DNA from 4 places in the Kocuria sp. ChxB genome. Region 1 is predicted to be linked to each of the others. Evidence: riboswitches for the same ligand, from Rfam matches in the RefSeq annotation. Region 1 holds a riboswitch; each other region holds the start of a gene.
What was found. Region 1 has a riboswitch for S-adenosylmethionine ahead of P8S73_RS09355 (hypothetical protein). Riboswitches for the same ligand answer to the same signal wherever they lie in the genome.

Region 1 (7,399 bases):
TGGTCATCGACATGGACCTGCTGCGCGACGCCCTCGGCGTGTTCGCCGGGGCCATCCAGGAGGCCGGCGCCTGAGCCTGCTGATCTGATGCCTCGTGCACCGCGGGCGGCCACCGGTTCTCCGGTGGCCGCCCGTTCGCGTGCCACTCGCTTGCCCGGCACGACGGCTCCGCGCTGCTCGGACCTGCTGCGGCACCGCGCCCGGTCCGGCACCGTTCCACGGGGGCCGGCCCGGACCTGCGGCAACGGCGCAGATCCACCCGTGCGCCGCACGGCGTACGACGACGCCGCTCGCGCCTCTCGTGTGGTAGAACTCACCTATTCGCACCCAGACCCGGCCGTTCTGCGGGCCCCGTTTCCAGCAGTCGAGAGGACCAGCCATGAGCACCGGCAAGGCAGCACAGGGACCAGCACCGGCCGGCAGCTCTGCCGCCGCGGGCGGGGACTCCCCCGAGATCACCCACAAGGCGCTGCGCTCACGCCACGTCACCATGATCACGCTGGGCGGGATCATCGGAGCCAGCCTGTTCGTGGGCTCCGGCAACGTGATCCGCATGGTGGGCCCGGCCGCGGTGCTCTCCTACCTGCTGGGCGGGCTGCTCGTGTTCCTGGCCATGCGGATGCTCGGGGAGATGGCGGCCTCGCGCCCCGCCGTGGGCTCGTTCATGGAGTACGCGCGCGTGGGCCTTGGCGACTGGGCCGGGTACTTCGTGGGCTGGCTCTACTGGTACTTCTGGGTGGGTGTGATCGCGTTCGAGGCCGTGGTGGGCGGGTCGCTGCTCGCGGGGTGGTTCCCGGCCATGCCCGTGTGGCTGGGCTCCGTGATCCTGCTGCTGATCTTCACCGCCACCAACCTGATCTCCGTGCGCTCGTTCGGGGAGGTCGAGTTCTGGCTCGCGAGCGTCAAGGTGGCGGTGATCGTCGCGTTCCTGGCCGTGGGCACGCTGTTCGCGTTCGGGCTCTGGCCGGGCGCGGACTTCTCGATCCCCAACCTGTGGCAGCACGGCGGCTTCGCACCGCAGGGCGGCTGGGCCGTGATCTCGGGCGTGGCAGTGGTGATCTTCTCCTACTTCGGCACGGAGATCGCCGTGATGGCGGCCGCGGAGTCCGAGGACCCCGCCAAGGGCATCCGCCAGGCCACCGTGACCGTGGTGTGGCGCATCCTGATCTTCTTCGTGGGATCCATCCTGCTGATCGTGACCATCGTGCCCTGGAATGAACTCCCGGACCCGGACGTGCAGGCACCGTTCGTGTACGTCTTCGACCTCTTCGGCGTCCCCGGCGCGGAGATGATCATGAGCATCGTCATCTTCACCGCAGTGTGCTCCGTGCTGAACTCCGGACTGTATTCCGCAGCGCGCATGTTCTCCGCTCTCGCGGGCGAGGGCCTGGCTCCGCGCATCGTGGCACGGAAGTCCAAGAACGGCGTCCCCGTGGTGGCCGTGCTCGCCTCCACCCTGGGCGGCTATGCGGCGGTGTTCGTGAACTTCCTGGCCCCGGAGTCCGGGATCTTCGACTTCATCATGAACTCGGCGGGTCTCGTGGCCCTGTTCGTGTACGTGTTCGTGGCGATCACCCAGATGAAGCTGCGCTCTCAGATGAGCCCCGAGGAGCGCGCGAACCTGAAGCTCAAGATGTGGCTGCACCCGTGGCTCGGCATCCTGGTGATCGTGGCCGTCGCGGGGATCGTGGTGGTCATGCTGGTCGCGGACGATGCAAGCCGCACCCAGGTGTGGACGAGCCTCGTGGCCGTCGCCGTGCTCGCCGTGTTCTGGCCGCTCGTGCGCCGCAACCTGCGACGCCGCCGGGCAGCCGACACCGCGGCTCCCGCCGCGACGCCCACGGCCTGATCCGCCACCGCCCACCGACCGCCCGAGAGGATCCCGTGGCGCACTTCCCCACCCTGACCGAGACCGTGGCCGCCCTGCGCCACGGCGAGACCACGAGTGAAGCCCTGACCACCGCGGCACTGGATCGCATCGATGCCCTGAACAATCACCTCGGGGCGTTCGTGCACGTTGAGCGGGAGGCCGCTCTGACCTCGGCGCGCGACGCGGACCAGCGGCTGCGCTGCGGGGGCCTCCTCGACGACCCTCGGGCACCGGAATCCGAGCAGTCCGGCGGAGCCACCCGGCACGGCGGAACGCGTCCCTCCGCGGTCCCATCCCGGGGCCGCGCGGAAGCGGCCGTCCTGCGCGGCGTCCCCCTGTCCCTGAAGGACGGGCACGACGTCGCCGGGATGCCCACCTCCTGGGGCTCGCTGACCGCGCGCGGGGAGGACGGAAGCATCCCGCGGGCGGAACGCTCGGACGAGCTCGCCGCCACCCTGCAGGACAGCGGAGCCGTGCTGCTCGGCAAGACCCAGGTGCCCGAGTTCCTGCTCAACTGCTACTCCGAGAACCGGGCATACCCTCCAGCGCGCAACCCCTTTGCCCTGGACTGCTCGGCGGGCGGCTCCTCCGGTGGCCAGGCCGCCGCCGTGGCCGCCGGCATCCTCCCCGCGGCCATCGGCTCGGACGGCGGCGGTTCCGTGCGGATCCCCGCTGCGGCATGCGGGCTCATCGGGCTCAAACCGAACCGGGGCAGGGTGCCCAGCAGCGATGCGCTGTCCAACGTCGGGCAGCTGGGGGTCAACGGACCCATCACCCGCACCGCCGCGGACGCCGCCCTGCTCCTGGACGTGCTGTGTCACACACCGGGCCACGAGCGGATCGACCGGCCCGTGGTGGCCGCGCCCGAAGCGTCGTTCTCGCGGGTCGTGGAACGTGCTCGGCAGGGCGATGCGCCGTGGGGTGAGCGGTCCCTGCGCATCGGGGTGAGCACGGCCTCTCCGTTCGACGGCACGTACGAGATCACGGTGTCCCCCGAGGCACGGGCCGCGCTGGACGAGGGGATCCGCGCGCTCGGAGCACTGGGCCACACCGTGGAGGACGCGGACGTTCTCTACGACCCCTCCTACCCCGAGGCCTTCTCGCGGCTCTGGACCACGGCCATGGGTCAGCTGCCCCTCGATGGCACCGAGCACCTGCTCACCGGGCTGGCCCGCTCGTTCCGCGAGCGCGCCCTGTCCCGCAGCGCGGTGGAGCTCGCGGACGCCTTCGCCGTGCTGCGCGGGATCGAGGCGGACCTGATCCGCCAGTTCTCCCGGTTCGACATGATCCTCACGCCGGCCCTGGCCATGCCGCCACGGCCCGTGGGCTGGTTCCACGAGGGCTTCGACATCGCGGATCCGGCGGGCGCGGACCAGGACTACAGGCGCCAGTGCCAGTACACGCCGTGGACCTCGGTGGTGAACGTGATCGGGCTGCCCGCGATCACGGTGCCCACCACGTGGCGCACCCCCGAGACCGGCGAATACCCGGGTCCGGTGCCCATGGGCGTCCAGCTCGTGGGGCGCGCGTCCGGTGAGGCGCAGCTGCTCGCCCTGGCCGCCCAGCTGGACCCGCCCACCACGCCGCACGCGCACCTCGTCGCCTGAGCGCACCTGCCCACGGAGGGCCGCAGCCCGGTCCAGCGCCCCCCACCGGGCTGCTGACGGCCCACCGGTCCTGGGCTCCGCGGGCAGACCGACGGTTCGGCCCGGTCTGCGCAAGGGCTCGTGGAGTCCACGCCGCGCCGTCTCCCCGCGGGCAGCGGCGGTTCGGCGCGGGAGGTGGCCGCGCGGCGTCGTCGTCCGCCGGGGCAGGGCCGGGGCCCGAAACCGAGCGGCGCACGGCCTGACGGGGCGCGCTTTCGGGACTAGGTTGGTGGCATGACCAACCGTGCGGGCACCGTTGCCCAACCCAGTGACCTCGTGGACATCGACGACCTCGTGGCGGCGTACTTCGACCGCACGCCGGATGCCGGGAACCCGGACCAGCGGGTGGCGTTCGGAACCTCCGGGCACCGCGGTTCCTCGCTGAAGACCTCGTTCAACGAGGACCACATCGCCGCGATCACGCAGGCGATCGTGGAGTACCGCGCCGGGCAGGGCATCACCGGTCCGCTGTTCATGGGCAAGGACACCCACGCGCTGTCCGGGCCCGCGCAGGACACCGCGCTGCAGGTGCTCGCCGCCAACGGCGTGCGCACCCTGCTGGACTCCCGGGGCGGCTTCACCCCCACCCCGGCGCTGTCCCACGCGATCCTCACGTACAACGCGTCCGGGCCCAAGGACCGCGCGGACGGGATCGTGATCACCCCGTCCCACAACCCGCCCACGGACGGCGGCTTCAAGTACAACCCCCCGCACGGCGGCCCCGCGGACACGGACGCCACCGGATGGATCGCGGACCGCGCCAACGAGCTGATCGAGGCGGGCCTGGAGGGCGTGCGGCGCGTGTCCCTGGAGGAGGCGAAGGCCGCGGAGACCACCGGCACGTTCGACTTCCTGGACAGCTACGTGTCCGCGCTGCCGGAGATCATCGACCTGGACGCCATCAAGGCTGCGGGGGTGCGCATCGGTGCGGACCCCATGGGCTCGGCGTCGGTGGCGTACTGGCAGGAGATCGGCGAGCGCTTCGGGCTGAACCTGGAAGTGGTGAACCCCACCGTGGATCCGCAGTGGGCGTTCATGACCCTGGACTGGGACGAGAAGATCCGCATGGACTGCTCCTCCCCCTCGGCCATGGCCTCTCTGATCGGGGCCCGGGACAAGTACGACATCGCCACGGGCAACGACGCGGACAGCGACCGCCACGGCATCGTGACTCCGGATGCCGGGCTGATGAACCCCAACCACTACCTCGCGGTGGCCATCGACTACCTCTACCGCACGCGCGACGGCTGGCGCGGTGACGCCGGGGTGGGCAAGACCCTGGTGTCCTCCTCGATCATCGACCGCGTGGCGCAGTCCCTGGGTCGCCGCCTGGACGAGGTGCCCGTGGGCTTCAAGTGGTTCGTGCCGGGTCTGCTGGACGGCTCCATCGGCTTCGGCGGGGAGGAGTCCGCCGGTGCCTCGTTCCTGCGCCGGGACGGCTCCGTGTGGACCACGGACAAGGACGGCATCATCCTGGCGCTGCTCGCCGCGGAGATGACCGCCACCACCGGCACCACCCCCTCCCAGCGCTACCGGGAGCTCACGGAGCAGTTCGGGGATCCCGTGTACCAGCGCATCGACGCCCCGGCCAACCGCGAGCAGAAGGCGGCGCTGAAGAAGCTCTCCGCGGAGCAGGTCACCGCGGACACCCTGGCCGGTGAGCCCATCACCGCCAAGCTCACGGAGGCCCCCGGCAACGGTGCGGCGATCGGCGGGCTCAAGGTCACCACGGAGAACGCGTGGTTCGCGGCCCGGCCCTCCGGCACGGAGGACGTCTACAAGATCTACGCCGAGTCCTTCAAGGGTGAGGAGCACCTGAAGCAGGTGCAGCAGGAGGCCAAGGCTCTGGTGGACTCGGTCATCGGCTGAGTGCCGCGGTGCGGGCCGCCCGCACCGACCTGCTGCCCAGGGGCCGCCGAGCGGTACGGGGTTCTCCCGTGCTGCTCGGCGGCCCCTCGTTGTGCCCGGACGAAGGCCGCGCTTGTGCGTGTCGGAGCGCTGTGCTGAAATATTCCCGGATCAAGAAGCCCGACCATCAGCCCTCCGGCTGGTCGGCTGGCAACCGGTTGTTCGCACCCGGTGCCCCCGGAGGAAGATCCGCCGCCCGGCACCTGCCGCGCGGAAGTCTGCGAAAGGTCACCATCATGAGCAACTCCGCTCCCACTCCCGAACACCCCTGCGTCCACATGGACGGGGACTCCGCCTGCCGGAGCTACCACCCGGGGCACCACGCGCACTACATCCAGTCCCGCCTGGCCCTCGAGAACCAGGACCGGTGGGTCCGGGTGGAACTGGGCGCCCCGCGCGGGAACACGGTGCAGGCCACCTTCCCGGACGGCGGCACCCGGACCTGGTGGTGCCACGACCCCGCGCTGCTGGAGCGGTTCCACACGCTGCAGCACAGCGGGGCCGCGGCGTCGTTCGATCCTGGGACGTCACTCGCCACCGTGCCGACTTCACAGGGCAGGCTCGCCCTGCTGCACCCCGCGGTGGTCGACGGGCAGTGATGCCCTGGGCATGGGAAGGGGAGGACACCGGCGGCGAGCACGCCGCGTGCTGAGCCGCCGGCTCCTCCCGTAGGCTGGTCGGCCGGTGGTGCGCGCCGCAGGCGTGACCCACCGGCCGTTCCCGCCGGCCCGCCCGGTCTGCGCCTTCGTGAAAGGAACCGAGCAGTGACTCCCTCCGCCAGCGCCACCTCCGACTCCCTGTCCCGGGCCGCCAAGCCGATCGAGGTCCGTGTGGGGCACCGCGAGCTGGTCATCCGTGGCCGGTACGAGACCCTGTCGATCGTCAACGACATCCTGATCGGCCTGATCTTCCTGGTGGGTTCGATCCTCTTCTTCCAGGACGCCACCGTCTACGCCGGGACGTGGCTGTTCGTGCTGGGCAGCGCACTCATGCTGGTCCGACCCAGCATCCGGATCACCCGGCGGGTGCACCTGCAGCGCATCGCCCCGGAATCAGCACCGGAGGACTCGCACGACTTCTGACCCGCCGCGCGGACCCTCCCGGGATCCGAACGGCCGGCGGGGCGTGGCATAGACACGTTCCACGGGCTGCTGCCGCTGGACACGCCGCCGTCACATGGGAACACGCCGCACGGGTGATGTTGCGGGTCGGTGAGGTTGGCTATCTAATGAGGATCGACCCCCGCGACCCCAGGACGACCCTCGCAGCGGGGGCAGACACTCAAGGATGAGCACCCCGCATGAGGCACACCCACGCCCAACCGGACCCCCGCACACTTCTCGGCCCGTCCAGCGTGCTGCAGGCCGAGCCCTGGCAGCACTTCCAGGCCGGTCTCTCGCGACGCACTCACACTCTTGACGGGGCTGGGTGGCACGCCCTCGTCGTCGAGGAGCGCTCCCGGGCCGGGGTGGTCTGGTACACCCCGTACGGCCCGGTCCTGGCGCACCCCGAGCTTCTGCCGGGGGCGCTGCGCGAGCTGTGGTACGCCGCGCGTGATCACTCCGTGGCGTGGTTGCGGGTGGAGCCGCAGATGCCGTCCCCGGTGGGCACGGCCTTCGCGGCAGCCGTGCAGCGGCAGAACGCCACGGCACCGGCGATCGCCGCGGGTCTGCGCCGGCTCGGAGCACGGCCGTCCCCGCGGGACATCCAGCCCGCGTACACGCGCTGGGTGGATCTCACCCGCGAGCCGGAGCAGATCCTGGCCGCCATGACGGGCACCAACCGCAACCTGTGGCGGCGCCACCGGGACAAGGGCATCACCCTGGCCTCGGACTCCCACCCGGACGCCGCCGAGGCGGTGATCGAGCTGCAGCACCGCACCGCCGGGCGCAAGGGGTTCACGGCCCACAGCGAGGACTACCTCCGCACCGCCGCCCGCAGCCTGGGCGCCACGGGTAACTCCACGGCCTACACG
Region 2 (7,399 bases), 170 kb from region 1:
CGAGAATCGTGACCGGACCCGTGAGCATGCCCTTCACCGGACGGTCGGTGAGCGACGCCGCGTAGCGCGTCCAGTCCACGGTGATGGGCACGCGCCGGGAGACGTCCCCGAACAGGATGGACGGGCGTGTGCACCGCGAGCCGTAGGACTGCACCCAGCCGTGGCGGGTGGTCGCGAAACCCTCCAGGGACTCCGCGAAGTACTGGACCATGTCGTTGCGCTCCGCTTCTCCGTGCACCAGCACGTCCAGCCCCAGCTCCTCCTGGGCGCGCACCGCGCGGGCGATCTCGGACCGGATGGCCTCCCAGTAGGCGGCGCCGTCCAGGCGACCCGCCCGGTGGGCGGCGCGGGCCGCCCGGATCTCGGCAGTCTGCGGGAAGGAGCCGATGGTCGTGGTGGGCAGCAGCGGCAGCCTCAGCCGCTCCTGCTGCGCCGCCCGGCGTTCGGCCGCTGAGGGGCGCCGTCGGTCCTCCGGGGAGACGGCCGCGGTGCGCTCGCGGATCTCGGGGCGGCGCGTCGCGGGGTGGGTGGCCCGGGCCTCGCGGATGCGGGTGTCGGTCTCCAGGGCCTCGCTGATCTCCTTCCAGCCGTGCTCGACGCCGCGCGCCAGCTCGACGACCTCGCTCACCTTCTGGTCCGCGAACGCCACCCAGCTGCGCACGTCCGGGTCCAGCCCGGTCTCCCGGGTGATGTCGTGCGGGACGTGCAGCAGCGGCGTCGCCGTGCCCACCGCCACGGGGCCGCGGGCCCCGGCACGCAACCGGTCCAGGGTGTCCGTGGCGCCCGCCAGGTTCGTGCGCCACACGGTGCGTCCGCCCACGACGCCGCCCACCACCGGCCGCTCGCCCCACGCCTCGAGCGCGGCCCGGGTGGGGACGGCCCCGCGGTCGAGGTCCACGGCGAGGGCGTCCACGCCCGTGCGGGCCAGCGCGAGGTGGGCGTCCTGCCCGGCGTCCCCGTAGCCCACGGTCACCAGCACCGAGGGGTGGTCCGACAGGGCGGTCAGCCGCGTGTACGCGGTGGTCACCGCGGAGAGGATCCGTTCGCGGGACGCACCCCAGCCGTCCGCGGCGAGGGCGGGCTCGTCCAGCTGCACCCACGGCACACCGGCCGCGTGCAGAGAGCTGAGGATCGAGACGTACTGGGCCAGGACGTCGTCGAGCCCTGCCAGGGGGTCCACCCGCGCGCCGTGGGCCGCGGGGGTCTCCGGGCGCGAGAGCAGCAGGAAGGTCACGGGACCCACCAGCACGGGGCGGGTCCGCACGCCGGTGCGCCGCAGGGTGTCCCGGTACCGGGAGACCAGGCTCTCCGGGTGCGCCCGCAGGGCGGTGCCCGGATCGAGCTCGGGGACGTAGTAGTGGTAGTTGGTGTCGAACCACTTGGTCAGCTCCAGCGGCTCCAGATCGTCCGTCCCCCGGGACAGGGCCGTGATCAGCTCGATCCCGCGCTCGGTGTCCGGCGCGGCGGGGAGGAGGCCCTCCGCCCGGAACCGGGCCGGCACGGCACCCAGGGCGAGCGCGGTGTCCAGGACGTGGTCCACGGCGAAGCCCTCGGAGGGCACGGCGGTGTCCTGCGTGAGCCCCAGTTCGCGCAGCCTGAGGGTCGTGCGCTCCCGGAGGTCGCCGAGAGTGTCCAGGACGGTCTGGGCCGGGTGCCGTGCGGGCTCCGCCCAGTAGGCCTCGAGGGCCCGCTTGAGTTCCCGGTCCGGGCCGATGCGCGGGTAGCCCAGGATCGTGGCGCTGGGCAGGGGGGTGGGATTCGTGACGGTCATGATCTCTCCTTGTAGGGGTTGGTGTGATGACGTGAAAAGGGTGTGAGGCAGCCGCGTCGCGGGTGGGCCGGCGACGGCGCTGTACGGGGTCACTGGGCGTGACGGGCGCGGCGGGCGTACCGGGGCACGTGCTCCAGCGCGCGTGGGCAGAGCCGCGCGTGCGGCTCTGCGGTGGGCGGTGCGCACGACGCCGCACGGTCAGGCCGCGGGGCTGCGGCCCCGGTACTCGCGGGCCGCATCCCGGACGCGCAGGTGCTCCAGGATGGTGAGCGCCGCGTCCGGGCGGTTGAACGTGTACAGGTGGAAGCCTGCGCAGCCCAGGTCCAGGAGGTCGTCGATCAGCGACAGCGTGGCCGCGGTGCCCCGGTGCCGCAGCTCCTCGGGGGAGCCCGAGGTGAGGAACCGGGTGAGCCGCTCGGGAACGGGCACTCCGGTGATCTCCGTCATCCGCTGCAACCGTTTCGGGTTGGTCAGGGGCATGAGACCCGCGACCACCGGGATGTGGATCCCCTCGGAGCGCGCCCGCTCCAGGAACGACGCGTAGTCCTCGGGCTCGTAGAGCACCTGCGTGATCGCGTAGTCCGCCCCGGCCTCCTGCTTCTCCCACAGGGACGCGAGATCCGCCTCGGGGTCACGCCCCCGGGCGGGGGACGGGTAGCACGCCACCGACACGGACAGCGGCCGCGTCCCGGGGCGGAACCCGTCCCCGAAACGACGCCGCTCGACGTCCCGGATGAGCCGCACCAGCTCCGAGGCCCGGCCGATCCCCCCGGGCGGGGTCCGCCACTGCCCGGCGCCCAGGGGCGGGTCCCCGCGCAGCGCGAGGAGGTCGCGGACGCCGTCGTCCAGCAGCTGCTCCACCGAACGCTCCAGCCCCGCGCGGTCGGTGCCACCGCACGTGAAGTGGGCCATCACGGGGGTCCTGGTGGTGCGGCGCAGATGGCGCAGCGCCTCGCGGGACACACCACGACCACCCGAGTGGCCGTGCGTGACGGAGAAGAAGTCGGGCCCGGCCTGGGCCATGGCGTCGATGCTGCGCCACACGGTGTCCGGGTCCGCGGTGGGGCGGGGCGGGAACACCTCGAAGGAGACGAGCGTGGAGCGCCGGGGGCGGCGCACCAGCCAGGACGTGCGCGCGGGCGGTTCGGCGCAGGACGGCTCGGACGAGTCCGGGCTGGGCGGTGGTGCGGCGGGTGCGCCCGCGCGGCAGGTGGCCGCCGTGGGAACGCCCCTGGGGTGGCTGGCACGTGCGGGATCGTGCTCGCCCGTCGAGGAGGTGGGGCTCGCGGGAGCGGCTGAGCCGGCGGGGTGGGCGCCTGACGTGGGAGCGGGCTCGTCCGTGGTGCGGGCCGCGGCCACGAGCTGCGGCCTGTCCTCGGCGCGGGCGGTCGGCGGTGTGACGGGCATATGAGAAAACCTCCGGCGGTAGGACGCCGGAGGTGGACCCCGTGCGCCGTACTTGCCAGCCACGCGGTTGCGCGGCGGCCGGATCGTCATCTGGGGCACCCCACTACAGCAGGAGGGTTGCCGCCCGGCCAGCCAGAGCTTTTCGCCGGGTCTCATGATCCTTTGGTGGGTGAGACGGTAGCACGAGGGCCCCGGGCCGTGGAAGGCGCCCGGTGCGGGCCGGTGCGGACCGGTGCGCCCCCGGGGCCGGACCCCGGGGACACACGTGTGGTCAGCGCCCGACCACGACCTCCAAGTTCTCACCGGAAGCCGGGTCGAAGAAGCACGTCTCGCGGGCGTTCGGCCGCACGTGGATCGTGGACCCCGCCTCCATCTGCAGAAACTTGTCCGCGCGGACGGTGGCGCGGTCCTTCTCCAGCCGCATGGCGCGGGCGTCCTCGGTCCCGGATTCCGGGGTGTCCGGCAGCACGCAGTGGATGAACGCCTCGGAGCCGAGCTTCTCCACCAGGTGGACCCGAAGGGGCAGCGCGGGGGTCCCCGGCGCGTCGCCCTCGCCCGTGATCTCCCACGACTCCGGACGGACACCCACGGTCACGGTGTCCCGCACGTGCGCCGAGAACTCGGCCGGCACGGGCACCCGCAGCCCGCTCGCGGCGTCGAGGACCGCGTGGCCGTCCCGGACGGGGACGTCGTGCACGATCGTCATGGCCGGCGACCCGATGAAACGGGCCACGAACACGTTCGCGGGGTGCTCGTAGAGGTGGATCGGATCGGCCACCTGCTGCAGCTGTCCGTCGCGCAGCACGGCCACGCGGTCGCCCATGGTCATGGCCTCGACCTGGTCGTGGGTCACGTAGATGGTGGTGACCCCCAGCTCCCGCTGGAGGTCCGCGATCTGGGCGCGGGTGGACACGCGCAGCGTGGCATCCAGGTTGGACAGCGGCTCGTCCATGCACCACACCTTGGGGTTGCGCACGATCGAGCGGCCCATGGCCACACGCTGCCGCTGGCCCCCGGACATGGCCGCGGGACGCTTGTCCATGAGGGGCCCGAGCTCCAGCATGGCGGCGGCGCGCTCCACCCGCTGCTCGATCTCGGCGCGGTCCAGCTTCTCGTTCTCCAGCGCGAAGGACATGTTCTGCCGCGCGGTCATGTTGGGGTACAGGGCGTAGGACTGGAACACCATGGCCACGTCCCGGTCGCGGGCCCGGGTGCCCGTGACGTCGCGGCCGTCGATGAACACGGCGCCCTCGTCCACGGGCTCGAGACCCGCGAGCATCCGCATGGCCGTGGACTTGCCGCTGCCGGAGGGACCCACCAGGACCAGGAGCTCACCGTCGCGGATGCTGAGATCGAGCTGGGACACCGCCGGGGGCTTGCCCGGGTCGAAGATGCGGGATGCGTGCTTGTACTCGACGGTGGCCATGGTGCTCCTCGGGCTCTCGGGTGGTGACGGTGGTGACGGAATCGATGCCCCGGCGTGACGGGCGGCTCGGGCTCGCCGTGGTGCTCAGTGGTGCGGGGGCCGTTCGGGGCGGGCCCCGGGTGGCGGCCCCGAGAGGAGCCGCCACCCGCGGAGGATCACAGCTTGGGCTTGATGTCCGAGTCGATGATCTTCTGGGTCTCGTCCTGCAGCTGCTGGAAGACCGTCTTGACGTCCTCGCCGCCAAAGGTGATGCGGTCCAGCGCGCCGCCGATCCGCTGACCGCCGCCGGAGACGAACACGCGGGCCGCGTCCTGCGGCTGGGTGTTCTCGTTCAGCTGCTTGATCGCGGTCATGGCGTTGGGGTTCTCGTCGAGGAACTTCTTCTCCTCGGGTTTGTCCATGGCGTCCTTGCGCACCGGCATGTAGCCGGTGGCCTGGGTGAACGTGATCGTGTTGTCGGTGTTCGTCATGAAGTCGATGAACTTGGCGGCGGTGAGCTTGCGCTCGTCGCTGATGCCGTTGGGGATCGCCAGGCCGGCGCCACCGGTGGCGCAGCCGGGCTTCGGGCCGGGCAGGTAGGTGGTGTAGAAGTCGAACGTGGCAGCCTCCTTGAGGCCACCCAGGGAGCCCGTGGACTCCAGCAGGGCGGCACCGTTGCCGATCCCGAAGTCGTTGGCGCCGTCCTGCACGATCTTGATGTGCCCCTCCGCCACGTGCTTCTTGAGGTACTCGCCGGCCTTGATGGAGTTCTCCTCGGTGAAGGTGGCGGTCCAGTCACGGGAGTAGGCACCCCCGAACGTCCAGATCATGCCCTGGAAGTACCAGTCCATGTAGTTGGCACCGTCCGGGAGGATCAGCGCGGGCTTGCCGCCGTTGGCCTTGACCAACTGGGGTGCCCACTGTGCGAACTCGTCCCACGTGCGGGGTCCGCGGTCCAGGGGCAGACCGGCCTTCTGCATCATGTCCTTGTTGAAGTACATGATGCAGGTGGAGCGGGCGTACGGCGCGCAGTAGTGCTTGTCGTTGAAGTTGTAGTCCTCGCGCAGCGTGTCCACGTAGGTGCTGGAGTCGATCCCGGCCTTCTGCCACAGGTCGTCCAGCGGGGTCACGGCCTCGTTCAGGGCGAAGTTGAACCAGTTCACGTCCGACGCCACGAACACGTCCGGGAGGTCCCCGCCCGCGAGAGCGGCGTTGACCTTCTGCGCCACCTCTTCGTAGTCGGCACCGCCGTCGATCAGCTCGGCCGGGGTGTCAGGGTTGGCCGAGTTCCACGCGTCGATGAGCTTCTGCTCCAGGCTCTTGGAGCTGGCGGGGTGGTTGGACCAGAACTGCAGGGGGCCGGAGGCCTCCTGCCCACCGGAGGAGCTTCCGCCCCCGGAGCCGGCGCAGCCGGACAGGGCCACGGTGGCGGTTCCGAGGCCCAGCAGGCCGAGGGCGTGACGACGTGAGAGTTCCATGTGTGCTTCTTCCTTCAGGAGGTGGTGGATGTGCTGGAGGGTGGTGTGTGGAGGGTCAGCCCTTGACCGCGCCCGCGGTCAGACCCTTGATCATGTGGCGCTGCAGCAGGATGAACACGATGATCATGGGGATGGTCGCGATGACCGTGCCGGCCATGACCGGGCCCCAGTTGCTCAGGCCCTCGTTGTTCTGCAGCTGGGTGAGGCCGATGGGCAGCGGGGCCACGGCGTCCGTGTCGGACATCAGGAACGGCCACAGGTACTGGTTCCACTCGGTCACCACGGTGATGAGGATGAAGGCGATCAGGGTGGGCCAGGACATGGGCAGCACCACGCGGAACAGCTTGCGCAGGAACCCCGTGCCGTCCATCTCCGCGGCCTCCATGACCTCGCGGGGCAGGCTGAGGAAGTGGTTGCGCATGAGGAACGTCCCGAAGGCCACCCCGGCCAGGGGGATGATGATGCCCTGGAACGTGTTGCGCCAGCCCAGCTCCGCCACGAGCGCGTAGTTGGAGATGATCGTGATCTGGCTCGGCACCATGAGGGACGCGATGACGAACAGGAACAGCACCTTCCGCCCAGGGAACTCGAGGAACGCGAAGGCATAGGCGGTGAGCACGCCCAGCACCACCTCGATCACGGTCAGGACCGTGGTGATGATGATCGAGTTGCGCAGGTACTGGCCGAAGTTGACCGTCTCGAACACATACCGGTAGTTCTCCGGCGCGAAGGGGTTGGGCCACCACGTGATGGGGTCGGAGTAGATGTCCGAGTGCTCCTTGAGCGACGTGATGATGATGAAGTACACCGGGACCGCCACGACCGCGAAGGCGAACGCCATGGCCAGGTAGCCGAGAATGCGGGAGATCTTCATGAGAACTGCTCACTCCGCTCTTGGAAGCGCACCTGAACGGCGGTGATCACCAGGACGATCAGGAACATGATGGTGGCGACCGCGGCTCCGTAGCCCGCCCGGTTGTTGACGAACGTCTCCTGGTAGACCTGGTAGACCATCGTGGTGGTGGACGTGCCGAAGGGCCCGCCACCGGTCATGACCTGGATGATGTCGAACACCTGGAACGAGTTCAGCAGCACGGTGATGGACAGGAAGAACGTGGTGGGTCGCAGCTGGGGCAGGGTGATGCGCCAGAAGCGGCGCCAGGCCGGTGTGCCGTCGATCTCGGCGGCCTCGTCCAGGTCGGTGCGCCGCGCCTGCAGGGCGGCCAGGTAGATCACGAAGGTGTAGCCCAGGTTCTTCCACACGTAGGTGACCGTGATCATGAACAGGGCCCAGCCCGGCTCCTGGTAGAAGTTGGGGGACTCCAGGCCCACCCGGCG
Region 3 (7,399 bases), 360 kb from region 1:
CCATGGTGAGTGGGGGTCGCAGAAGTACACCGGCACCCCTGTCGCGACCGTGAATTGTTTGTGCCGTGCCATCTCGCATCCCTGGTCCCAGGTCAGTGAGCCCCGCAGGTGTGCGGGCAACGTGGTGATCAGCGCTGTGAGCACATCTCGGACTTCCTCGGCGCTGTGGCCACCGGGCAGGTGCCCCAGCAGAACGTAGCGAGTGGAACGCTCGACCAAGGTGAGGATCGCCGAGGCGCTGCCGGGGCCCACGATGAGATCGCCTTCCCAGTGCCCGGGCACGGCCCGGTCCTCGACCTGCGGTGGGCGGTCGGAGATCATCACCATGTGATCAACGAACCGCGAGGTGCGTTGATCAGGATGTTTGTGGGGCTTGCGGCGGGTCCGGCCGGTGCGCAGCGCGGCTGCGACCTCCCGTTTCAGACCGCCACGGGCCTGGAGGTAGAGGGCCTGATAGATAGTCTCGGGACTCACTCGCATGCTCTCATCGTCGTGGAACTCTTTGACCAGAGTGTGACTGATCTGCTCCGGAGACCACCGCAGCATGAGCTTGTCCTGGACGTAGTCCCGCAGCCGGGAAGGCAGGCAGAGCTTGGGTTTCTTCGGCCGGGGCCGAGATGCTGCCCAGCCACGCTGAGCGGCATACGGCTGGTACGCCCCGTCCACTGAACGGGCATCGAGCTCGCGTTTGATCGTCGAGGCCGGCCTGCCCAACGCTCGGCCGATCGCACGCAAGCTGTGGCCAGCACGGTGCAGGTCAGCGATCACTTCCCGGTCCTTCAGCGTGAGGAAGCGGGGATCTAGTTGGGCTTCCAGAGCTGGTAGCGCAGGACCCGCGAGGAGTGTGGTCATACCGGTGTTGTAGTCCACCCGGCGGCCATCTGGATAGATGCGGACATGGCCCGTGTGTTTGATGCCGCGGTCCCATTCCTGCGCGGTGCGCTCATGGACTCCGACGATGGCTACCGCTTCACGCCGCGAGAGGCCTCCGGCCCTGAGCTGAAAGTACTCGTCCTTCCGCGGGTGCGGCCCGGTGCTGGGGATCCCGCGACCACGGATCCCTGCTTTACGTGCCCAGCCGTATGCGGTATTCCGGTTCACACCAACATCGCGAGCAGCCACTGTGATGCTGCCATCCCCACGTTCCAGCGCCTGGAAAAACGCCACCTTCAACTCATCTGACAACACGATCCCCGCAACTCCCTGAAATTCAGGGTGTTGCGGGGATCGCTAGAACCCACCTTTCGGGGGTGCGGGCGCCGTCGTCCTGGTCAGCCGCAGCAAGTAGCCGTACCCGCGCGGTCAGTCCCCCAGCACCGTGGCCCGCAGCAGCCGCCCCACCTGCGGGGTCTCCAGCAGGAAGCCGTCGTGCCCGCTCGGTGAGGTGATGGTGTGCACCTCGTGCTCACCGGGCAGAGCGGCCGCGAGCTCCGCAGACTCCTCGGGCGGGAACAGCCGGTCCGAGTCCACCGCCGCCACGAGCCACTCGCACCGGGTGCGCGCGAGGGCCTGCCGGAGGCTGCCGCGGCCGCGGGCGACGTCGTGCGACATCAGCGTCTCGTTGACGCTGAGGTACGCGTTCGCGTCGAAACGGGCCACCAGCTTGAGCGCCTGGTGGTCCAGGTAGCTCTCCACCCGGTAGCGCCCCCGGTCCACGGTGCGGTGCGGGCGAGCAGCGCCCCAGCCGCCCCGGGGACCGGTGGCGTCCGCGATCCCGGCGTCGTCCCCCGACGCGCTTCCGTCCTGGGCCTCCCGACCGAAGCGCACCGCGAGCTCGTGCGCGCTGCGGTAGGTGATGTGCGCGATCCGCCGTGCCAGGCCGAGCCCCTCCACGGGGTGCGGGCCCGCGTAGTAGTCGCCGTGGCGGAACCGGGGGTCCTGGCGGATGGCGAGCGCCTGGGTGCGGCCCCACGCGAGCTGCTCGGCACTGACCCGGGCGTTCGCGGCGATCACCGCGCACGCCGCCACCCGCTCCGGGTGGCACACCGCCCACTCCAGCGCGCGGGCACCGCCCATCGAACCGCCCACCACGAGCCGCCACCGCCGGATCCCGAGTCGGTCCGCGAGCCGCGCCTCCGCGGCCACGGTGTCCCGCACGGTGATGCGTGGGAAGCGCGAGCCCCACGGTGCGGCGTCCGGCGCGAGGCTCGCCGGGCCGGTGCTGCCGTGGCAGCCGCCCAGGATGTTCGCGCACACCACGAACCAGCGGGTGGTGTCGATGGCCGCTCCCGGTCCGATGAGCCCGTCCCACCAGCCGCCGGTGTCCGCCGCGACACGATGCCCGTCCATGTCGAAGGGCGCTGTGTCGCCGTAGCCCACGGCCGTGCCGCGCGCCGCGTGCGAGTCACCCGTGAGCGCGTGCTCCACCAGCACCGCGTTGGACCCGTCCGGGGCCAGCTCACCCCACGTTTCGTAGGCCAGGCGCACGTCCGGCAGCCGGAACCCGGACTCGAGGGTGAGCTCTCCGATCTCCGCGGCTCGCACCACACCGTCCCGGCGCACCGCCGGGGCCGTCTGCACCACGGTCATGCCGCAGGCTCGGCGGCTGCGTCCGCACGCGCCGTCGACGACGCCGCCGGGCCGCCGTCCGCGCCGGGGTCCACGACCGACTCCGTCCGGGTGGGCGAGGTCGACTCCGTGGCAGCCAGGGCCGCGAAGCCCGCCTCGAGGTCCGCGAGGATGTCCTCGATCCCCTCGGTGCCCACCGAGAGCCGAACGAAGCCTGGCTCCACGCCCGCCGCGAGCTGCTCGTCCTCGGAGAGCTGCGCGTGCGTCGTCGACGCCGGGTGGATCACCAGGGACCGCACGTCCCCGATGTTCGCCACGTGGGAGTGCAGGCTCAGCGCGTCCACGAACGCGATCCCCGCCTCCTTGCCGCCCTCCAGCACGAAGCCGAGGACGGAACCCGCCCCGCGCGGTGCGTACTTCCGCGCCCGCTCGTGCCACGGCGAGGACGGCAGACCCGCGTAGGACACCGAGCGCACCTCGGGGCGGGACTCGAGCCACTTGGCCACCCGCTGGGCGTTGGCCACGTGGCGTTCCACCCGCAGGGACAGGGTCTCGATCCCCTGCTCGATGAGGAACGCGTTGAACGGGGAGATGGACGTGCCCAGGTCACGCAGCAGCTGCACGCGGGCCTTGAGCACGTAGGAGAGGTTCACGCCGAACGCGCCACCCTCCCCCAGGTCCCGCGCGTACACCAGGCCGTTGTACGTGGGGTCCGGCTGGTTGAAGCCGGGGAACCGCTCCGGGTCCGCGCCGTAGTCGAAGCGTCCGGCGTCCACGATGAACCCGCCGATCGCGGTGCCGTGACCACCCAGGAACTTGGTGCCCGAGTGCAGCACGATGTCCGCGCCCCACTCGATGGGCCGCACCAGGTACGGGGTGGCCACGGTGTTGTCCACGATCAGCGGCACCCCGGCCTCGTGGGCGATCCCGGCAACGGTCTGCACGTCCAGGATGTCGTTGCGAGGGTTGGGGATCATCTCCCCGAAGAACGCCACGGTGGTGGGGCGCACGGCGTCCCGCCACTGCTGGGGGTCGTCCGGGTCCGCCACGAAGGTAGTCTCCACGCCCAGGCGCGGCAGCGTGTGCTTCAACAGGTTGTACGAGCCGCCGTAGAGGGACGGGCTGGCCACCACGTGGGTGCCCGCCCCGCCCAGGTTGAGCACCGCGAGGGTGGCGGCGGCCTGCCCGGAGGAGACCATCAGCGCTCCGACGCCGCCCTCCAGGGACGCGAGGCGCTTCTCCACCACCTCGGTGGTGGGGTTGGTCAGGCGGGAGTAGATGGGGCCCATGTCCGCGAGCGCGAAGCGCGCCGCGGCCGTGTCCGCGTCCGGGAACACGAAGGACGAGGTCTGGTGGATCGGCAGGGCCCGCGAACCCGTCACGGGGTCCGGGTTCTGGCCCGCGTGGATCTGGCGGGTCTCGAAGGCCCAGTCCTGGGGGTTGTCGGGGGTGGGTGCAGTGCTCATGGCCGTGCTCCTTCTCGGAAGGATCAGGGGCCAGGCGACCGTCCGCACGGTGCCCGCACGAACGGGCGACCGGTGGCCCGCGCTTGCCGTGGACGTCGGACGACGTCCCGGCCAGGTCTTCACCCAGGGCACCCCGCCGCGGTAGGGAGGGTTGCCGGTCAGCAAGCTGGGGCTTGGCGCTGACTCTCGTGACCTAGACCTCAAGTGTGCGAACCCGGGGGCTGCCGCGTCAAGTTCGGTGTCCGCAGTGTTGCACCCGCCGATTTGGACCCCCGTGTGACGGGTGCCACCATGACTGCATGAAGCTGGACCACGTTTCCTTCGCAGCGCAGCCGGACGGGCTGGAGGCCACCACCGAGCGGATCGCGGACCGCCTGGGAATCGAGCCCGTGAAGGGCGGCGTGCACCCCCGGTTCGGCACGCAGAACATGATCCTGCCGCTCACGGACCACCAGTACGTGGAGGTCGTGACCGTGCTGGAGCACCCCGCCGCGGACAAGGCGCCGTTCGGCCAGGCCGTCCGCGCCCGTTCGGAGGCCGGCGGCGGCTGGCTCGGGTGGGTCGTGGAGGTCCCGGACCTCGCCCCGTTCGAGCAGAAGCTGGGCCGCCCCTCCGTGCCGGGCGGGCGCATCTTCCCGGACGGCCGCCGACTGGACTGGCACCAGATCGGCGTCAAGGGCCTGATTGCGGATCCGCAGCTGCCGTTCATGATCCACTTCGACTCTGCGGACGAGATGCATCCCTCCCAGGCGCGCCTCACGGACGTCCGGTTGACCGGCATGGAGATCGCCGGCTCCCCCGAGCGCGTCACGGACTGGCTCGGCGGTCCCGTGGAGGACGTCCTGCGCTCAGTGGACGTCACGTGGTCCGCTCCCCACGGCACCCCCGGTCTCATGGCGGTCACCTTCGGCACGCCGGACGGGCCCGTCACCATCTGATCCCCCGGGGGGGACGACGCCGCCACCCACCCGGGCGCTCAGCCCGCCAGGAGCTGCGGTGCGAGGAAGCCGACTGCGTCCAGCAGGAAGTGCGCCACGAGCAGCGGCATCACCCGCCCGTACCGGCGGTAGCACCACACGAACACGAGCCCCATGACCAGGTTGCCCAGCGCCGGTCCCACCCCCTGGTACAGGTGGTAGCTCGCCCGCAGCACCGAGGACACGATCGCCACCGTCCACCACGAGCGCCCCAGCCGCCGCATCCGGTCCGCGAGGAACGCCACCACGATGATCTCCTCCACGAGCGCGTGCCGCAGGGCGGTGAGCAGCAGCAGCGGAACCGTCCACCACGTGTTCTCCAGGGTGGACGTGGTGATCTCCGCCGTGATCCCGAGCGCCCGCCCGGCCTGGTAGAGCACGAGGGTCCCACCGCCCATCACGGCGAACAGCGCGAGGCCCCGGGCGGCGTCGTGCCCCGGGCGGCGCGCGTCCGCACCGATGCCGCGCAGGACCGCGGGGATGCGGGAGGTGGTTCCCGCCAGGAACCACAGGGCGAGCACCACGGGCACGATTGCGAAGCAGATGCTGGTGAGGCGCCGCAGCGCGTCGATCACCGGAACCGGGCTGAGGGGCTGGTTGAGCGTGGTGGAGCTCTCCGCGATCGAGGACTGCACCGCCATCTCCACGAGGTCCAGCACCGAGTACACCGCGGAAGCGCCCAGGGACACCCCGAGCACCAGCAGGATCTGCATGCGGAGGTCGGCGCGCGGCACGCTCGGCGAAGTGGAGGTAGGAGTGGTCTGCACGCGGCTCATTCTGCCGCGTCCCTAGACTGGGGCGCATGACTTCCGAGCAGCAGACCTTCCCCGTGGCACCCCGCCGTCCCGTGGAGCGCACGTTCCACGGTCACACGTTCTCCGACCCCTACGAGTGGCTGCGGGAGAAGGACTCCCCCGAGGTCCGGGCGCACCTGGACGCCGAGAACGCCTACGCGGAGGCGGTCACTGCAGACCTCGCCCCGCTGCGGGAGCGCATCTACACGGAGATCAAGGACCGCACGCAGGAGACGGACCTCTCGGTCCCCAGCCGCCACGGGGACTGGTGGTACTTCGCCCGCACCGTGGAGGGCGGCGCGCACCAGGTGTTCTGCCGGGTTCCCGTGGCGGACACCGCGGACTGGACCCCGCCCGCCGTGGAGCCCGGGACGCCCCTGCACGGCGAGCAGACCCTCCTGGACGCGAACGCCGCATCCCAGGAGCACGAGTTCTACGCCCTGGGGGCGTTCAGCGTCGCGGAAGACGGCTCCCGCCTGGCCTGGTCCGAGGACACGGCCGGGGACGAGCGGTTCACCGTCCACGTCAAGGACCTCGCCACCGGAGAGCTGCTCGCGGACCGGATCCCCCAGACCTCCTACGGCGCGTTCCTCACCCCGGACGCGGCCCAGGTGGTCTACACCGTGGTGGACGAGTCCTGGCGTCCGTACCGCGTGTACCGGCACGTAATCGGCACGGACGTGGCGCAGGACCAGCTGCTGTTCCAGGAGGACGATCCGGGGCTCTGGCTCGGCGCCGAGCTCTCCGCTGACAAGCAGTGGCTCATGCTCTCCTCGTCCTGCTCGGAGTACAGCGAGTACCGCATCCTGCGCCTGAGCGCGCTTACCGCGGACGACGCCGCCGCGCCGGGTTCACACGCCCCGGAGCACGACGCCGCCGCGCTGGGTTCCCACGGCCCGTCCTCCGGGGCGGCCCCCTCCACCGCGTACCGGGACGCGCCCGACGAGTGCACGGGAACGGCGCCCGGTCACGGTGATGGCACGAAGAAGGCACGCGCAGAGACCCCCGCGGACCTGCCGTGGCGGGTCGTGCTCTCGCGAGACGAGCGGGTGCTCTACGAGGTGGAACCCATCACGGTGGCCGGCACCGATGTCCTGCTGCTCTCCCACGACGCGCACGCCCCGAACGGGCGCGTCAGCCTCATGCCGCTGGAGCACGCCGGGCGGAGCCTCACGGAGGTGGACCTGGTGGACGTGGTCCCGGCCTCGGACACCGTGCGCGTGGAGTCCGGCATCCCCACGGCCACCCACCTGGTGGTGGCCCTGCGTGAGAACACCACGCCCCGGGTGCGCCTGATCCCCCGCACCACCCTGGAGCCGCTGGTGGCCGGGGCGGCGCACGACGGAACGGACGCGCGGGCGGGCGGTGCGGCGTCGTCGTCTGCGAGCACCGGCTCGACGGCGGAAGCCGGGCTGCTGGCCGGGACCGAGGCCGCGTTCGACGAGGATCTCAGCAGCACCGGTGTGCTCTCCGCGGAGTACGAGAACCCGGTGGTGCGGGTGTCCTACACGTCCTTCGTGACGCCGCCGCGCGTGTACGACATCCCCACGGGCAAACCCGGGGCCGGTGCGCTGGACGAGTTCGGCGTGGGCGAGCCCGTGCTGCGGCGCGAGGCCACCGTGCTGGGCGGGTACCGCAGCGAGGACTACACGGT
Region 4 (7,399 bases), 440 kb from region 1:
CAGTCCCGGAGACAACGACGCCGCCCCCGGCCGCGCGCGTGCGTGGCCGGGGGCGGCGTCGAGCCTGGGCGGGGAGGTCAGCGGCGCATGATCTTGCGCGCGAGCCAGTTGCCGAAGAACTGCACGAGCTGGACCAGGATGATGATCACGATCACCGCGGCCCACGTGACCTGGTCGTTGAAGCGCTGGTAGCCCAGCCGCAAGGCGAAGTCGCCCAGACCGCCAGCACCGATCGCCCCCGCCATCGCGGACATGTCCGTGATGCCGATGACCAGGAAGGTGTAGCCCAGCACCAGGGGGCCGAGCGCCTCGGGGAGCACCACCGTGGTGATGATCTTCCACCGCGAGACCCCCATGGACCGGGCGGCCTCCACGACCCCCGGGTCCACGGTCATGAGGTTCTGCTCCACGATCCTCGCCACGGCGAACGTGGCGCCGATGGTCATGGCGAAGATCGCGGCGTTGGGCCCCAGCCGGGTGCCCACCACGGACTCCGTGACCTGCCCCAGCGCCGCGAGCAGGATGATGAACGGGATGGGTCGTACAAAGTTCACCAGCAGGTTGAGCACGGTGAACACCGCGCTGTTCGCCAGGATGTTGCCCCGGCGGGTCACGTAGAGCCCCACGCCCACCGCGAGACCCAGGAGCCCCGCGAGGACCAGGGTCACCGAGACCATGTAGAGCGTCTGCCCGGTTGCCTGCAGCAACTGCGGGCCGAGAGTGGACCAGTCCATTACTCGGACACCTCCTGGACCGTGGTGACCGCCCGCAGGGCCTCGATGGCCCGTGACACGGCGTCGTCGGGCCCGTCGAGGGACAGCGTGAGCGTCCCGAACGTGTGTGACTGCAGGATGGAGATCCCGCCGAACGCGATCTCGAAGGCCACGCCGTCCCGCGCGGCGTCGGAGAGCACCGAGCCGATCCTGTTGCGGTCGGTGACGTCCACGAGCACGAGCCGGCCCGGATGCTCGGACCGGAGCTTGGCGAGCTCGTCCTCCCGCGGCACGGTGCGCATCACGGAGGACACGAACTTGCGGGTGGTCTCCGCCCTCGGGTGCGCAAAGAGCTCCGCGGTGGTCCCGGTCTCCACGACCCGCCCGGAGTCCATGACCGCCACACGGTCGGCGACGGCGCGCACCACGTCCATCTCGTGGGTGATCAGCACGATCGTGATCCCCAGCTCGCGGTTGACGCGTCGCAGCAGGCTCAGGACCTCCTGCGTGGTCTCCGGGTCCAGCGCGGACGTGGACTCGTCCGCGAGCAGCAGCTCGGGGTTCGTGGCGAGCGCTCGCGCGATGCCCACCCGCTGCTTCTGGCCGCCCGAGAGCTGCTCGGGGTAGTTGCCGGCGCGCTCGGTGAGACCCACGAACTCGAGCAGCTCTGCCACCCGCGCCCTGCGGTCCTCCGGCTTCCACCCGGCGCGCTTGAGCGGGAACTCGATGTTGCCGGCCACGGTGCGGGACGTGAACAGGTTGAACTGCTGGAAGATCATCCCGATGTCCCGGCGGATCGGGGCCAGCTGGGTCTCGCTGCGGCCGTCCACCTGGCGGCCGGCCACCTGCAGGCTGCCGGACGTGATGGGTTCCAGGCCGTTGATCAGGCGCACCAGCGTGGACTTGCCGGCACCCGAGTAGCCGATGACGGCGAAGATCTCCCCGCGCCGAATGTCCAGGTCCACGGAGTCCACGGCGGTGACCGTGCGCGTGCGGCGCTTGGAGCCGGTCACGAAGACCTTGCTGACGTCCCGGAAGCTGACCAGTGTCTGCGCCTCGGGCGCCGGGCTCACTTGCTCTGCCCCTTGAGGTCCTCGGAGTAGCGGGACAGCAGGTCCTTGAGCTCTTGCTGGTCCACCCTGGTGGGCACCGCGGTGCCCTTGGTCTCCTGCTTCTCGGCCTCCTGCACCTTGTCGTCGTAGTAGAAACCCGCAACCTTCTTGAGGGTCTCGTTGTCCGCGTTCGCCTCGGTCGCGGCGAAGAGGTTGTCGTAGACCTTGGCGCTGTCCGCCGTGGGATCGTCCTGGGCGAGCGCGTTCTTCGGTTCGAGGTTAGCCCGGTCCAGGAAGTCGTTGTTCACCACGGAGGCGGCCACGGAGTCCATGGACAGCACGGTCTGCTCCGCGGAGACGGGACGGACCTTCACCTTGGACTTCTCGGTGTCCACGTCCTGCTCGGTGGGGGCGATCGTGTCCTTGGTGAAGGTCACCAGGTCCTGCTGCTCCAGCAGGCTCAGCGCCCGGGAGAGGTTGATGGAGTCGTTGGGAACGGCGATCTCGTCCCCGTCCTTGAAGTCGGCCACGGACTTCACGGACTTGGAGTACAGCCCCAGCGGGAAGATGGACGTGGAGCCCACGGGGGTGATCGTGTCACCCGAGTTGTTGTTGTAGTCCGCCAGGTAGGCGATGTGCTGGAACCAGTTCATGTCGATGTCCCCGCTCTTCAGGGCGGGGTTCGGCTGGCTGTAGTCGCTGAAATCCACGAACTCCACGGTGACGTCGTTCTGCGCCGCCACGTCCTTCAGAGCGTCCTGGACGGGGGTGGCGCCCACGATGCCGATGGTGATCTTGCCGTCGGCCATGGGATCGGTGTTCTCGGGGCCGCCGCACGCGGTGAGGGTCAGGCCCAGGGTGGTGGCCAGTACAACGGGGATCAGGCGCTTGCTTCGCACGGTGATGCCTTTCCAGGGTCGGGATACGGATGCGCGGAGCAAACAGTCCCACCTGGATGAGGGCAATGATCAGACACGTGCCATTCGGGGAAAACCGCACTTGCCGTGATCTGTTCGAACCGCGGCCGGATGGTCATCTGGGGCACCCCGCTACGGGAGAGGGTTGCCGTCCGGCCAGCCAGAGCTTCGCGCCGGATCTCGTCATCCGCCCAGAACTGTAGCACGGTGTTCACAGGTTCCCGTACCGCCGGACGACGCCGCCCGGGCCGCCCCCGTCCGCACGGCGTCATCGCGTGCCACGGTGCACCCCGGGGCCACGCCTGGCTTCCTCCCCCCCCTCGAGCGCCCCCCGGGCATGGCGACGCCCGCAGTGGGAGTTCGGACTGGCAGACGGGTTCAGCGACCTCCCGCTATCCGTTCGTCCGCGCGCGCCCTGGCCCATGTCTCCGCCTCGAGCACGTCCTCCAGGCGGGGTTCGCGCACGCCGTCGTGCTCGTCGACCACGCGCGAGACCAGCTCGACGATCTGCAGGAATCCGAGCTCCCCGCGGTGGAACGCGTGCACCGCCTGCTCGTTCGCGGCGTTGAACACCGCGGGCCACGTGCCGCCGAGCCCCCCGGCGTGCTTGATCAGCTCCACGGCGGGGAAGGCCTCGGAGTCCAGCGGCTCGAAGGTCCACTCGGCGGCGCGGGTCCAGTCGCACGCGGCCGCCGCACCCGTGACCCGGTGGGGCCACGCGATGCCCAGCGCGATCGGCAGCCGCATGTCCGGCGGCGAGGCCTGCGCGAGAGTGGAGCCGTCCGTGAACTGGACCATGGAGTGCACCACGGACTGGGGGTGGACCGTCACGTCGATCCGCTCGAGCGGGACGTCGAAGAGCAGGCTCGCCTCGAGCACCTCGAGGGCCTTGTTGACCAGGGTCGCGGAATTCGTGGTGACCATGGGACCCATGTCCCAGGTGGGGTGCCGCAGGGCCTGCTCGGGGCTCACGTGGGCCAGCTGCTCCCGGGTCATGCCGCGGAACGGTCCCCCGGACGCCGTGAGCACCAGACGGTCCACCTCCCCGGCCGTCCCGGAGCGCAGCGCCTGGGCGATCGCGGAGTGCTCGGAGTCCACGGGGATCAGCGCATCCGTGAGACCCGTGGCCGCGGCGGCCGCCGTGACCAGCGGACCGCCCGCGATCAACGACTCCTTGTTGGCGAGCGCCACCGGGCGCCCGACCTCCAGGGCCGCCAGCGTGGGTTCCAGACCGATGCTTCCGGTGATGCCGTTGAGGACCACGTCCGCGCCCTCCCACGCGGCCACCTGTGCGGCGGCTCGGGGGCCGTGGAGGATCTCGGGCCGCGGCGCCGGGGAGCGTGCCGCCCGGGCGGCGTCGTCGATCAGCTCACCCAACCGGGCGGCGTCCTGCGCGGACCCGCTGGTGGCGACGGCCGCCACGCTGAAGGCCACCGCCTGCTGCGCGAGGAGCTCGAGGTGGCCCGCTCCCGCGGCGAGGGCGAGGACCTCGAAGGGCGCGTGGGTGACGCCGCCCCCGGGCCGCGTCAGCTGGGCGGCGCCCCGGACGACGTCGAGCGCCTGCGTGCCGATGGACCCCGTGGAGCCGAGGACCACCAGACGGCGGGGAGTCTCACGGGTGGCGCGGTCGAGGTCGGGGGTCATGGCTGCGGAGGTCATGGTACCAGTATGGCGCGCCCGTCCGACCCGGCCTTCACCGCGCAGGGCCCTGGCGCGCCCGAGATCCGCCCGAGCCACCGGGAGGTGTCGTCACGGCCCTGGACAGACGACAAGGGCGCCACCCGGGGGTGACGCCCTTGCTCAGTGGTCCTCGCGGACCCGTGCGGTTCAGCGACGGCGGCCGACGACGAAACCGTAGATCAGCAGCACGATGATCGCGCCCACGACGGACGTGATGATGGTGCCGAAGCTGATCTCCTGGATCCCGTTGCTCAGACCCGGGATGAACGACCCGAGCCAGCCACCGAGGAACGCGCCCACGATGCCGAGGATCATGGTGACGATGATCCCGCCACCCTGCTTGCCCGGCAAGATCAGCTTGGCGAGAGCGCCAGCGATGATGCCGAGGATGATCCAGCTGAAAATGCCCATTTCTCCACCTCAAGTTTTCGTTGCAAACGCGTGCGGTTGCCCGCAGTCGCTCTGGTCAGCGAACCGTCGCTCAGTGTACTACCAGTTTGGGGGTCTATGGGCTCCGGTGCACCGCGGCGGCCCCTGAAAACCGGGGCCGTCGCGGTGGAGTCAGTGCGAGACAGCCTTCTCGGCGCCCACACCTGTGAGGGAACGCACTTCCATCTCGGACTGCTTGAGGGGATCCTCACGGCGCCGCTCGGTCACCGATCCCAGGAAGCCCAGCAGGAACGAGGCCGGGATGGAGATGATGCCCGGGTTGGACAGCGGGTAGATGGCGAAGTCCGCACCGGGGATCATGGAGGTCTCCGAGCCGGACATCACCGGGGAGAAGACGATCAGCACCACGGAGAGGATCAGCCCGCCGTACATGGACCACACCGCCCCGCGGGTGGTGAAGCGCTTCCAGTACAGGGAGTACAGGATGGTCGGGAGGTTGGCGGAGGCCGCAACCGCGAAGGCCAGAGCCACGAGGAATGCCACGTTCTGCCCCTGGGCGCCGATGCCGCCGGCGATGGAGATCAGGCCGATGACCACCACGGTGGTCTTGGCCACGCGCAGCTCCTGGCGCGGGTCCGAGTTCCCCTTCTTGATCACGGAGGTGTAGATGTCGTGCGCGAAGGACGCCGACGCCGTGATGGCCAGTCCCGCGACCACGGCCAGGATGGTGGCGAACGCGACCGCCGCGATCAGACCCATGAGCACCGATCCACCGAGCTCGTAGGCCAGCAGGGGTGCGGCGGAGTTCACTCCCCCGGGTGCGCTCTTGATCCGGTCCGCTCCGATGAGGGCGGAGGCGCCGAAGCCGAGCACCAGGGTGAAGAGGTAGAACATGCCGATCAGGGTGATGGCCCACACCACGGACTTGCGGGCCTCCTTGGCCGTGGGCACCGTGTAGAAGCGCATCAGCACGTGGGGCAGCCCCGCCGCGCCGAGCACGAGCGCGAGTCCGAGGGAGATGAAGTCCAGCTTGGAGATCTCGCTCACTCCATACTTCAGTCCGGGCTCGAGCATCGCGGGGTTGTTGTTGGTCTCCACCGCGGCACCCATGATGGCGGAGAGGTTGAAGCCGAACATCGCGAGGATCCACACCGTCATGACGGCCACGCCGGTCACGAGCAGACACGCCTTGATGATCTGCACCCAGGTGGTGCCCTTCATTCCACCCACAAGCACATAGACGATCATGATGACGCCCACGATCACGATCACCAGTGACTGGCCAGCCTTGGAGCTGATGCCCAGCAGGAGGGACACGAGCGCACCCGCGCCCGCCATCTGCGCCAGAAGGTAGAAGAAGGTGACCGCCAGCGTAGAAATGGAGGCCGCCACACGGACCGGGCGCTGGCGCAGCCGGAACGAGAGGACGTCCGCCATGGTGAACTTGCCCGTGTTGCGCAGCGGCTCCGCGATGAGCAGCAGCGCCACGAGCCACGCGACGAAGAAACCGATCGAGTAGAGGAACCCGTCGTAGCCCTGCAGGGCGATGGCCCCCACGATGCCCAGGAACGACGCCGCGGAGAGGTAGTCACCGGCAATGGCCAGCCCGTTCTGCGTTCCGGAGAAGGAGCGTCCGCCGGCGTAGTAGTCGGCCGCCGTGGCGGTGGACTTGGACGCCCGGATCACCACCACCAGCGTGACGAGCACGAAGCCCAGGAAGATCGAGATGTTGATCGCGGGGTTGCCCACGGTCGCGGAGCTCTCCTGCGCGAGGTGCACCGCAGGCAGGGACATGGCGGGAACGGCGATCATGGCCGGACCTCCTGGTCGGTCTCGGTCTGCTTGTCGAGGGATGCCTCGAGCTCCTCGCGCAGCGCCGTGGCCTGCGGGTCGAGGGTGCGGTTGGCGAACGCGACGTACGCCGCGGTGATGCCGAACGTGGTGACGAACTGCAGCAGCCCGAGGACGAGCCCCAGGTTGATGTTGCCCGCCACCGGGGTGGACATGAAGCCGGGAGCGTAGATGGCCAGCACCACGTAGAGCAGGTACCAGACCAGGAACGCCACGGCCATGGGGAACACGAAGGACCGGTGGGTCTTGCGCAGGCGCTGGAACTGTTCCGAGCGCTGCACCGCGGGGAAGTCGATGCCGAAGGCTGCCGGGGAGCCGTTCGGGTCGACAGAGGACGTGGATGCCATGAGTGCCTCCTAGTGTGATGGGCACCACACTAGGAGTTGTGTATCCAAAGACACAAGGGGTGGCAGAAAACTGCTGCAATAATCCTTGAAATTACGGGCGAGTCACTGGGGGTCCCCGCAGGTCGTCCGGCACTGTGTATACAGAAACGCCGGTCAGGCGCCTCTGCCGCGCACCGCGAGTACGAACTCCACCGCACGGTCCAGGAAGGCGTCCACCTGCTGCTCCTCGTAGCACCTCTGGCCCTGGGCCGGGCGGAACACCGCGTGGCGCAGGAGCTCGGGCGAGACGTCCTCACCGCTGCGCAGCTCCGCCACCAGGCGGTCGCACAGGACGTCCACCTCTGCCGCCGAGTACCCCTGGGTGCGGTGCCTGCGGGGGCGGCGGAAGCGTTCGGAGTGGGGCCGGTTGAGCCGTCCCAGCAGCAGCCCGCCCAGCCACTCCACGTGCT

Region 2: linked by a shared signal. The riboswitch ahead of P8S73_RS08610 (methylenetetrahydrofolate reductase) and the one ahead of P8S73_RS09355 (hypothetical protein) in region 1 are both predicted to bind S-adenosylmethionine.
Region 3: linked by a shared signal. The riboswitch ahead of P8S73_RS10860 (bifunctional o-acetylhomoserine/o-acetylserine sulfhydrylase) and the one ahead of P8S73_RS09355 (hypothetical protein) in region 1 are both predicted to bind S-adenosylmethionine.
Region 4: linked by a shared signal. The riboswitch ahead of P8S73_RS11260 (MetQ/NlpA family ABC transporter substrate-binding protein) and the one ahead of P8S73_RS09355 (hypothetical protein) in region 1 are both predicted to bind S-adenosylmethionine.

The regions. Positions count from the first base shown of each region.
Region 1 is NZ_CP121123.1:2,110,476-2,117,874, reverse strand. Features, by position in the region: gene gabT (4-aminobutyrate--2-oxoglutarate transaminase) at 1-74, shown strand, start outside; gene P8S73_RS09370 (amino acid permease) at 380-1,849, shown strand; gene P8S73_RS09365 (amidase) at 1,885-3,477, shown strand; gene pgm (phosphoglucomutase (alpha-D-glucose-1,6-bisphosphate-dependent)) at 3,751-5,385, shown strand; SAM riboswitch class IV at 5,534-5,649, shown strand; gene P8S73_RS09355 (hypothetical protein) at 5,661-6,023, shown strand; gene P8S73_RS09350 (YrhK family protein) at 6,189-6,506, shown strand; gene P8S73_RS09345 (lipid II:glycine glycyltransferase FemX) at 6,725-7,399, shown strand, end outside.
Region 2 is NZ_CP121123.1:1,939,853-1,947,251, forward strand. Features, by position in the region: gene metE (5-methyltetrahydropteroyltriglutamate--homocysteine S-methyltransferase) at 1-1,771, opposite strand, end outside; gene P8S73_RS08610 (methylenetetrahydrofolate reductase) at 1,970-3,178, opposite strand; SAM riboswitch class IV at 3,222-3,338, opposite strand; gene P8S73_RS08615 (ABC transporter ATP-binding protein) at 3,450-4,604, opposite strand; gene P8S73_RS08620 (ABC transporter substrate-binding protein) at 4,760-6,061, opposite strand; gene P8S73_RS08625 (carbohydrate ABC transporter permease) at 6,117-6,935, opposite strand; gene P8S73_RS08630 (carbohydrate ABC transporter permease) at 6,932-7,399, opposite strand, start outside.
Region 3 is NZ_CP121123.1:2,474,659-2,482,057, reverse strand. Features, by position in the region: gene P8S73_RS10870 (IS30 family transposase) at 1-852, opposite strand, end outside; gene P8S73_RS10865 (homoserine O-acetyltransferase) at 1,303-2,529, opposite strand; gene P8S73_RS10860 (bifunctional o-acetylhomoserine/o-acetylserine sulfhydrylase) at 2,526-3,974, opposite strand; SAM riboswitch class IV at 4,049-4,168, opposite strand; gene P8S73_RS10855 (VOC family protein) at 4,274-4,912, shown strand; gene P8S73_RS10850 (CPBP family intramembrane glutamic endopeptidase) at 4,951-5,727, opposite strand; gene P8S73_RS10845 (S9 family peptidase) at 5,754-7,399, shown strand, end outside.
Region 4 is NZ_CP121123.1:2,547,006-2,554,404, reverse strand. Features, by position in the region: gene P8S73_RS11270 (methionine ABC transporter permease) at 78-734, opposite strand; gene P8S73_RS11265 (methionine ABC transporter ATP-binding protein) at 734-1,786, opposite strand; gene P8S73_RS11260 (MetQ/NlpA family ABC transporter substrate-binding protein) at 1,783-2,664, opposite strand; SAM riboswitch class IV at 2,756-2,870, opposite strand; gene dxr (1-deoxy-D-xylulose-5-phosphate reductoisomerase) at 3,061-4,341, opposite strand; gene P8S73_RS11250 (GlsB/YeaQ/YmgE family stress response membrane protein) at 4,510-4,773, opposite strand; gene P8S73_RS11245 (cation acetate symporter) at 4,924-6,564, opposite strand; gene P8S73_RS11240 (DUF485 domain-containing protein) at 6,561-6,950, opposite strand; gene P8S73_RS11235 (DivIVA domain-containing protein) at 7,104-7,399, opposite strand, start outside.